Regions from separate parts of the Paenisporosarcina sp. NPDC076907 genome, predicted to be linked through region 2. Evidence: riboswitches for the same ligand, from Rfam matches in the RefSeq annotation. Region 2 holds a riboswitch; each other region holds the start of a gene.
The links. A riboswitch is a leader RNA that binds a small molecule or an ion and turns the genes downstream of it on or off. The one in region 2 is predicted to bind S-adenosylmethionine.

Region 1: linked by a shared signal. The riboswitch ahead of ACQKEV_RS16315 (methionine ABC transporter ATP-binding protein) and the one ahead of metK (methionine adenosyltransferase) in region 2 are both predicted to bind S-adenosylmethionine.
Region 3: linked by a shared signal. The riboswitch ahead of ACQKEV_RS04595 (methionine ABC transporter ATP-binding protein) and the one ahead of metK (methionine adenosyltransferase) in region 2 are both predicted to bind S-adenosylmethionine.

The regions. Positions count from the first base shown of each region.
Region 1 is NZ_JBNNIX010000006.1:151,787-155,069, forward strand. Features, by position in the region: gene ACQKEV_RS16310 (methionine ABC transporter permease) at 1-594, opposite strand, end outside; gene ACQKEV_RS16315 (methionine ABC transporter ATP-binding protein) at 590-1,603, opposite strand; SAM riboswitch class I at 1,673-1,781, opposite strand; gene ACQKEV_RS16320 (carbon-nitrogen family hydrolase) at 1,863-2,657, opposite strand; gene ACQKEV_RS16325 (pyridoxal phosphate-dependent aminotransferase) at 2,743-3,283, shown strand, end outside.
Region 2 is NZ_JBNNIX010000002.1:724,301-727,583, reverse strand. Features, by position in the region: gene pckA (phosphoenolpyruvate carboxykinase (ATP)) at 1-1,426, opposite strand, end outside; SAM riboswitch class I at 1,625-1,748, shown strand; gene metK (methionine adenosyltransferase) at 1,948-3,144, shown strand.
Region 3 is NZ_JBNNIX010000001.1:941,590-944,872, reverse strand. Features, by position in the region: gene ACQKEV_RS04605 (acyl-CoA dehydrogenase family protein) at 1-1,169, opposite strand, end outside; gene ACQKEV_RS04600 (MerR family transcriptional regulator) at 1,166-1,549, opposite strand; SAM riboswitch class I at 1,800-1,915, shown strand; gene ACQKEV_RS04595 (methionine ABC transporter ATP-binding protein) at 2,060-3,088, shown strand; partial or broken gene ACQKEV_RS04590 (methionine ABC transporter permease) at 3,102-3,283, shown strand, end outside.

The DNA.
Region 1 (3,283 bases), on a different contig from region 2:
CACAACAGTCACGATCATGATTGTATTGTCGTAACGGTAATATCCGAAGCGAATCGCTAAGTCTCCAATACCGCCACCTCCTACAACTCCCGCCATTGCGGAGTAAGCAACTAAGCTGATGATGGTTAATGTTATGCCTTGTACAAGGCTTGATTTCGCTTCAGGCAATAACACATCTTTAATGATCATCCATGGTGTTGCGCCAACTGCAATGGCTGCTTCGATCACTCCTTTATCAATCTCGCGAAGTGACGTTTCAACAATCCGGGCGAAGAAAGGAATGGCGGCAACCGATAATGATACACTTGCAGCTGCTGGACCAATCGTTGAATCGACGAGTAACTTGGTTAAGGGAATAAGGGCTACCAACAAAATGATGAATGGAATCGAACGTACCATATTGACGATAAAACCGAGTATTCCTTTGATTACTCGATTTTCTAAAAATAAACCCCGATCAGTAACGAATAGGATGATGCCTAGTGGTAATCCGATAACAATGGCAACTGCTAATGAAATTCCGATCATATACATCGTTTGCCCGAATGCCTTCAGGATTTCTGGCCATAATTCAATTACATTCTGGATATCAATGCCCACTTCTTACCACCTCCACTTGCGCCCCGCGTCCTTCCATATACGTGATGGCTCTTGTTACATTTTCTGGTTGTCCTTGAATTTCCATCAAAAACAAGCCAAGTGGTACTTCCTGTATGTATTCAATCGAGCCATGCAAGAAATTACCGCGCACATCAAAATTCTGAACCATATCCGATATGACCCCTTCTCCCGCCACATTTCCTTTAAACAACACTTTCACAATGCGTCCAGTGACTTGATCCAAAATCGATTGAGGTACTTCAAACGACACCACACTGCTGATGAATTCTTTCGTTAAATCTGCTTGAGGATTAGAGAAAATATCGTATACCATTCCTTCTTCAACAACGCGCCCATCCTGCATAACGGCCATACGATCACATATTTCTTTTACCACATTCATTTCGTGCGTGATTAATACAATTGTGATGTTCAATTCACGGTTGATTTTTTTAAGTAATCGAAGAATGGATAAGGTCGTATTCGGATCCAGCGCTGATGTTGCTTCATCACAAAGCAAAACAGATGGGTTGTTTGCCAGTGCACGCGCTATCCCTACACGTTGCTTTTGTCCACCACTCAACTGTGCCGGATACACATCCTTCTTATCGGTCAGCCCGACCATCTCAAGCAATTCCAAAACACGCGTGGCCATTTTTTCTTTTGGCGTATCCGCAGCTTTTAATGCAAATGCAATATTTTCTGCAACTGTTTTTTGGCTGATTAAGTAAAAGTGTTGAAAGATCATGCCAATCTTCAAACGGGCTTTACGCAATTGTTCTCCTTTTAACTTTGTCAGGTCGCGACCATCTACTTCGATTTGGCCACTCGTTGGTCGTTCAAGTAAATTGATGCACCGTAACAGTGAACTCTTTCCTGCACCGGAGTATCCAACAATCCCGAACACTTCCCCTTCATTGATCGTAAGATTCACTCGGTCTACACCGATAACCGACCCTTTTTTCGTTACGTACTCTTTAGATAAATCAATAATGTGTATCATCACATGCTCCTTTTCACCAAATAAAAAATGCCTCTTTCATCATGAAAGAGGCACCGAAAAATGGATTTTGGGTTATCTTTCAGAATGAACTCATTCTGTAGGAATTGGCACCTTCCCAGCTTGTGCTGGGGGTTGCCGGACGTCATAGGGCCTATCCCTCGGTCTCTCTTGATAATGTTCCATATGTAGTTGTTTTGTTGCTCGAAATAAATCTTACGATGTTTTTACACAGGTGTCAAATACTTTTTGAAAATAATTTTCATTTTTCAAATAAAGGTTTATAGAGTGAGGGTCTGCGATCTTCAAATACTGGTATGCGAGTTCGCACTTCTTCCACTTCTGAAAAATCAACATCAACGACAGCATATTCTTCATGTTCTGCGCCTGTCCACAACACTTTTCCCCAAGGTGCAATAATCATCGATTGACCATTGAACTGATTGTTCGGATCGTACCCAGTTCGGTTAACCGCAATTACGAAACATTGGTTTTCAATGGCACGGGCTTGAAGCAAGATTTTCCAATGGTCAATACGCGTCTCAGGCCATTGTGCTGGTAAAAATAGCACTTTCGCTCCTGCCAATGCATGCGCCCGTAGCCATTCAGGAAACCTTAGATCATAGCATATGACCCCGCCAGCTTGAATAGAACCTAATGAAAAAACATTTGCATGATTTCCTGCTTGTAAATAAAGATGTTCATCCATGAGACGGAACAAATGCGCTTTATCGTATTCGGCAACAAGCTCTCCCTCATTCGAAAAGACATACATCGTGTTGTAGAAGTGGTCTCCTTTTTTCGTCGAAACCGAACCTCCGACGATATGAACATGATATGTACGCGCTAACTCAGAAAGAACCTCTTTTGTCCGTTTCCCTTCTGGATCTGCCAGTTGATCTAATTGCGTTAATGCATAGGCCGTATTCCACATTTCAGGTAAGACAACGAGCTCTGCACCCTCACTTGCGACCTTTTTTATGTACTTTTGAACGTTGGAAAAATTTTTTTCAGGCTCGGCAAACGCTACGTCGAGTTGAATGCATGCGATTTTCATGGGTACACCCCCTGTAGACAAGATACACAAAAGATTATAAGATTTGGCTGATGATTGCAACTATTTCAGAAAATGAGGAAACGCCATGGAACTTTCTAAGAAGCTTCAACAATTACCACCACAATTCTTTGCTTCACTTGTTCAAAAAGTAGGAGCTGCAGTAGCAGAAGGGCGCGATGTAATCAATTTAGGTCAAGGAAACCCTGACCAACCAACACCGCCACACATCGTAATAGCCTTACAAGAAGCTGCAGAAAATCCGATTACACATAAATACTCACCCTTCCGAGGAATTAGCGAATTAAAAGAGGCTGCAGCCGATTTTTATAAACGCGAATACAACGTTGACATCGACCCTACAACTGAAGTAGCGGTGTTATTTGGAACGAAAATCGGACTGGTTGAGTTGCCGATGGCTGTACTGAATCCGGGAGATTTAATGTTACTGCCTGACCCAGGCTATCCGGATTATTTATCAGGTGTCGTTATGGCAGACGTGCAATATGAAACGTTACCACTTATTGCTGCAAATCAATTTTTACCAGATTACTCTATGCTTTCTGAAGCAACAAAAGAACGTGCAAAACTTATGTATCTGAACTACCCAAATAATCCTACTGGAGCTA
Region 2 (3,283 bases):
GAACTTCTTTAGGAATCGCTAGACCGAATACTGAACCTTTGTCTGTTTCAACGTTGTCCAATTTACCTTCCAACGCTGCACGAACCATCGCACGTGTATAAGAAAGTTTCATACGGCTGCCTACTCCATATTCGCCGCCCGTCCATCCTGTGTTAACTAGGAAGACTTGAGCATCATGTTCGTCAATTTTATTACCCAACATTTCTGCATAAACAGTTGCAGGAAGGGGAAGGAATGGAGAACCGAAACAAGTAGAGAATGTTGCTTGTGGAGATGTAATTCCACGCTCTGTACCAGCTAATTTTGATGTAAATCCACTTAGGAAGTGATACATTGCTTGTTCTTTCGTCAACTTACTGATTGGAGGTAAAACGCCAAACGCATCAGCAGTCAAGAAAATGATGGTTTTCGGATGACCGGCAACAGAAGGATCAACAATGTTATCAATCGCTTGTAATGGGTAAGCCGCACGCGTGTTTTCAGTCAACGAAATATTTTCATAGTCCGGCATACGTGTTTCAGGGTCTAATACTACGTTTTCCAATACCGATCCAAAACGAATTGCATCGAAAATTTGTGGTTCATTTTCACGAGTCAAGTTGATTGCTTTCGCATAACAGCCGCCTTCAATATTGAAAACTCCATTATCTGACCATCCATGCTCATCATCACCGATTAATTTGCGATCTGCATCAGCAGATAATGTTGTCTTACCAGTTCCTGATAATCCGAAGAATAAAGCAACATCGCCTTTTTCACCAACGTTTGCAGAACAGTGCATAGGCAGAATGCCTTGCTCAGGTAGTAAGTAGTTCATGATAGAGAAAATTGATTTCTTCATTTCACCTGCATACTCTGTACCACCAATTAAAATGATACGTTCTTCCATTGAAACAATAATAAACGTTTCAGAACCAGTACCATCGATTGCAGGATCCGCTTTAAATGTCGGAGCGTATACAATCGTGAATTGAGCTTCATGCGTAGCCAACTCTTCTTGTGTTGGACGAATGAATAATTGGTGTGCAAAAAGGTTATGCCAAGCATATTCATTAATCACTTGCAAGGAAAGACGAGATTCTTTGTCTGCACCTGCAAAGCCATTGAAGACGAATAACTCTTCTTTTGTTTTTAAATAATTAACGACTTTCTTATATAAAGATGAGAAAATTTCAGATGATATTGGTTGGTTTACAGCGCCCCAATCAATCTTGTCCTTCGAGATATCTTCCACAACAACATATTTGTCTTTAGGAGAACGTCCTGTATATTTTCCTGTCTCTACTTTTACAGCTCCAGTTGATGTTAAGACAGCTTCTCCACGTAATGTTGCTTTCTCCACAAGTTGTGGGACTGAAAGTTGCACATGCACGTTTTGGCCATTTAACAAGTCGTTCAGCTCGTTCATCGTGTTCACTGAATTCATGTATATGTACCTTCCTTTGTCGTATATTACCCTTATAACGGGTTTATGCTTTATTCGAAAATTAGTATAACACATTACGTTTATTAATCTACACTAATAGCCTAATAAATTTTTTCTGATTTTCAAACATTTATATAGAATGAAAAAAATATTTGACAACCCATCATTAGTTTATTATGATGTAAAACTGAACGGATACTCTTATCCCGAGCTGGTGGAGGGGTCAGGCCCTATGAAACCCGGCAACCTGCAGTTATGAACCAAGTAGTAATTGGCAAAGGTGCTGAACCTGAAGCAAGGTGTATTCCTTGGATGATAAGAGTGAAAGGTGCCCATTAACGAATACCTTTCCTCATGTTTTTACGTGAGAGAGGGTTTTTTTTATGACATCTCCCTTTATCCTCGTGTGCAGAAGCCCGAAAAGGCGGAAGGTTTTATTCGAATGAATAAGCTGGACATGGGAAATGAGTACCGTTTGAATTTTCCGAGAGCAATCTCGAAGGATATAGGAGGAATTTTTAATGACAACTCGTCGTCTATTTACATCAGAATCAGTAACAGAAGGGCATCCGGACAAAATTTGCGATCAAATTTCAGACGCAATTTTAGATGCTATTTTAACAGAAGATCCAAATGCACGTGTTGCTTGTGAAACAACTGTAACTACAGGTTTAGTACTTGTTGCCGGTGAAATCACAACTTCAGCATATGTGGATATTCAAAAAGTGGTACGTGAAACAGTTCGAGAAATTGGCTACACACGTGCAAAATATGGTTTTGACTCAGAGACTTCTGCAGTATTGACTGCAATCGATGAGCAATCTGCTGACATCGCTATGGGTGTTGACAGAGCACTTGAAGCGCGTGAAGGTTCGATGACAGATTCAGACATCGAAGCAATCGGTGCAGGTGACCAAGGTTTAATGTTCGGTTTTGCTTGTAATGAAACACCGGAATTAATGCCACTTCCTATTAGTATGGCTCATAAGTTAGCTCGTCGTTTAGCACTAGTACGTAAAGAGGAAATTCTTCCATACCTACGTCCAGACGGCAAAACACAAGTAACTGTTGAATATGATGAAAACAATAAACCTTTGCGTATTGACACAATTGTTATTTCTACTCAACATCACCCAGAAGTAACACTTGAGCAAATTCAACGCAACTTGAAAGAACATGTCATCAATCCTGTAGTTCCTGCAGAATTAATCGACGAAAACACAAAATACTTCATTAACCCAACTGGCCGCTTCGTAATTGGTGGACCTCAAGGGGATGCTGGTTTAACAGGACGCAAAATTATCGTTGATACGTACGGTGGATATGCTCGTCACGGTGGCGGCGCATTCTCTGGTAAAGATGCAACGAAAGTTGACCGTTCAGCAGCATATGCAGCTCGCTATGTAGCTAAAAACATTGTTGCAGCAGGACTTGCTGACCGTTGTGAAGTTCAACTTGCTTATGCAATCGGTGTTGCACAACCCGTATCAATTGCAATCGATACATTTGGTACAGGTATTGTTGAAGAATCGAAACTTGTTGAAATTGTTCGCGAGTCATTCGACCTTCGTCCAGCTGGAATCATCAAGATGTTAGATCTACGTCGTCCAATTTACAAGCAAACTGCTGCTTATGGACACTTCGGTCGCACAGACTTGGATGTTCCATGGGAGAAAACAGACAGAGCGGCTACTTTGAAAGAAAAAGCAGGCGTTTAATACTAGGAAAAGCCATTCGAGGGAATTCCCTTGAATGGCTTTTTTAATGGTGGTTATTGGTTGAAAGGGAATAAATCAGTCGCGAATGGGAATAAATCGGTATGAGAGGCAAGAAGCTGCTTTCAAACAGGAAGAAACT
Region 3 (3,283 bases), on a different contig from region 2:
TCATGGGCAAAATGAATTGCTTGCTCGGCCGTTTCTTTTTTCAAAATAGCAATAAATAACCGATTCAATACGACTTCTTCTTCACTCGCTTCATTCGCAACAACACGATCATACAGCTTGATCAAATCAAATACAGTCATAAGTTCTACTTCCAATTTTGCCGTCAATTTGCCTAACGAATCCTGCACCATCGGGAACTCAACAAGCTTTCGTCCAAAAGCATCTCGTTGATGAGCATATTCAGAAGCCTCATTTAATGCGCGGCGCATGATTCCAAGAGATGCGACAGCATTGCAAATACGCGATAAATTCAATGCTTCCATCATATATTTCAGGCCATTCGCTTTATCACCCACTGCATAAGCCACCGCACCGTCGAATTCCACTTCACCACTCGGCACTGCTCTTACACCTAACTTGTCTTTCAATCTTCGAATGGAAATCCCATTCAACGAACCATCTTCCAGTCGCCATGGAACAGCAAAAAGTGTCAATCCACGTGAACCTTCAGGCGCTCCATCGATTCGTGCAAGAACCATCGCGACCTTTGCCATACCGGCATTCGAGGCAAAATACTTTTCGCCATATAATCGAAAATGATCACCCTCCTGCTCAGCCTTTACCACATTTGCACCAACATCCGATCCACCTTGCCGCTCAGTCAAAAAAGTGGCACCTTCAAACAACTCCATTTCCCCTGTGGCACACACATGCGGTAAGAAACGATCTTTCAATTTTTCATCCGCATAATGGTCGAGCAAGAATGCCGTGGCCATCGTCAAAGTAACGGGACAATAAAAACCCGCTTCTGATTGGGATAATACGTAGCCTTGTGCAAAACTGTACAAATAATTCCCCTTACGATCCAACTCCGGTATCTTCTTGTGCACATAGCCGACTATCCCTGTTTCATAAGTTTCCTGCACGGTCTTTTTGTACCCTTCATTGACCCATACTTCCGAAACATCTTCTCCGTAACGATTGAATTTCACCAAGTTTGGTGCACCTTCACGATCTGTATGGCGAGCCCGTTCATCAATTTCATTCGCTACTTGCTCACCAAACTTAGTCAAAGCCTTATCTGCAAAGTCAAACATGTCAGGTTGCAATCCACTTCTCAAAATATGTTGCAGCGTTTCATCTTCAGAATAAAAATTTCGTCGAATCATTTCACATTCCCCTTTAAATTCGATAATTTTTCCTGGAACTGCCCAAGCAACTCTTCCATTTCAGACTTCATATTCTGCAAATCAAGAATTTTCATATTTATCTCAGCCACCCGTGTCGTGCCATACTCAATCGTCCGCTCCAACTGCTTAGCACCCGTCCGATCATGGTCGAACAACAACACCATTTCTTTAATTTCATCCAGATTAAAACCATACTGTTTTCCGCGGATGATCAACTTAAGTTTCGCGTACTCCTTTGGTCCAAACATCCTAATATTGCTCTCTGTTCGAACAGGTTTCAACAAGCCAAGTTCCTCATAATATCGGATGGTCCGCGTCGTCACCCCAAACTCTTTCGCTACTTCTGCGATGCTCTTCATTCCCACCTCACCGCTTCCCATTTTTACCTATTCTAACATTGACGTTAACGTAAACTTCAAGACTCTTTATGAAAATATTGATTGTTTTTTTCATAAACAATACATCCAATTTTCCCGTCATCCATTCGAGCACGTAAATTCAGTGATTTTTTGAAATGAATAATTATTAAACTATTGCGACTATTAATCACCTAGTTGACAGGCTGAAATATTCAGACTATAGTGAACAACATAATTAAATATGCGTGATTTCTTATCAAGAGATGTGGAGGGCCTGGCCCTATGATACCTCAGCAGCGGGTTTTTACTTCGTGTAAAAATACTGTGCTAATTCCAGCGGACAATTTATTGTTCGATAGATAAGAAGGAGTGTTCGAGCTAATTTTCTGTGGATTTGTGTCCGCATTTTCTTTGCATACGTATGCCTCTTCTGTCTATCGACAGAAGGGGCTTTTTTTATTGCCCATCCTCTTTGATAACGAACATGACATAGAAAGGGGCGACATCCACTTGATTGAATTCCAACAAGTCACGAAATCATTTCAAACCAAAAAGCAAACGGTTGAAGCCTTGAAAGGCATAGACCTCACTGTTGAAAAAGGAGATATCTTCGGGGTGGTTGGCTATAGCGGTGCAGGGAAAAGCACACTCATCCGATTGGTCAATCTGCTCGAACGCCCATCCAGCGGGCAAGTAATAGTTGACGGACAACAACTAACTGCACTGAAGCCTAAACAACTTCGAGCTCAAAAGAAAAAAATCGGCATGATCTTTCAACACTTCAACCTGCTGAATTCCAAAACTGTTTTCGATAACGTTGCCATTCCGCTCGTATTATCAGGCACATCAAAATCAATAATCAAAACGCGTGTTGAAGAATTACTAGACTTCGTAGGGCTTGCAGACAAAGCCAAGAACTATCCCGAGCAGCTATCGGGTGGTCAGAAACAACGGATTGGGATTGCAAGAGCGCTAGCTACAAACCCCTCCATTCTGCTATGTGATGAAGCCACATCAGCACTTGATCCACAAACGACCAGCGCTGTTTTGCAGCTGCTCAAAAAGATTAACCAAGAATATGACATTACGATCCTGCTCATTACACACGAAATGTCCGTCATCCGGGAAATTTGCAACAAAGTAGCGGTCATGGAAGGCGGACGCGTAGTGGAACAAGGTTCCGTTTTTGATGTCTTTGCTTCACCAAAAACGGACATCGCAAAGAATTTTGTTCGGACAGTCATTCACGACGAAATCCCACAAAGCGTTCTTAAAAATGCTGTATTATCAAGCACGCTGCCAATCATTTGGAAAATAAATTTTGTCGGCAACACATCTAGTCAGCCCTTACTTTCGACTATTGCTAAGAAATATGACGTGCACTTAAGTGTTCTTTCAGCAAACATTTCAGAGATCCAGGAGACCCCTTTTGGTAATTTGATTATCGAAGTAACAGGTGAAAAGAGCGAGGTAGAAAAATCTTTCTCCTTTATCAAAGACGAAGGGTTCATCATACAGGAGGTGAAACTGCATGACTGATACATTATGGGGCATGGAAATTACAACCGAACAACTACTGGTTGGCTTTGGCGATACGCTTTACATGGTCGCTATTTCGCTAATTTTTTGGCACTGATTGGTCTCCCACTTGGCATCTTGCTCGTCATTACACGAAAAGGCCATATCTTGGACAATAAATGGATTTTCAACATCTTGAATCCTGTCATTAATATT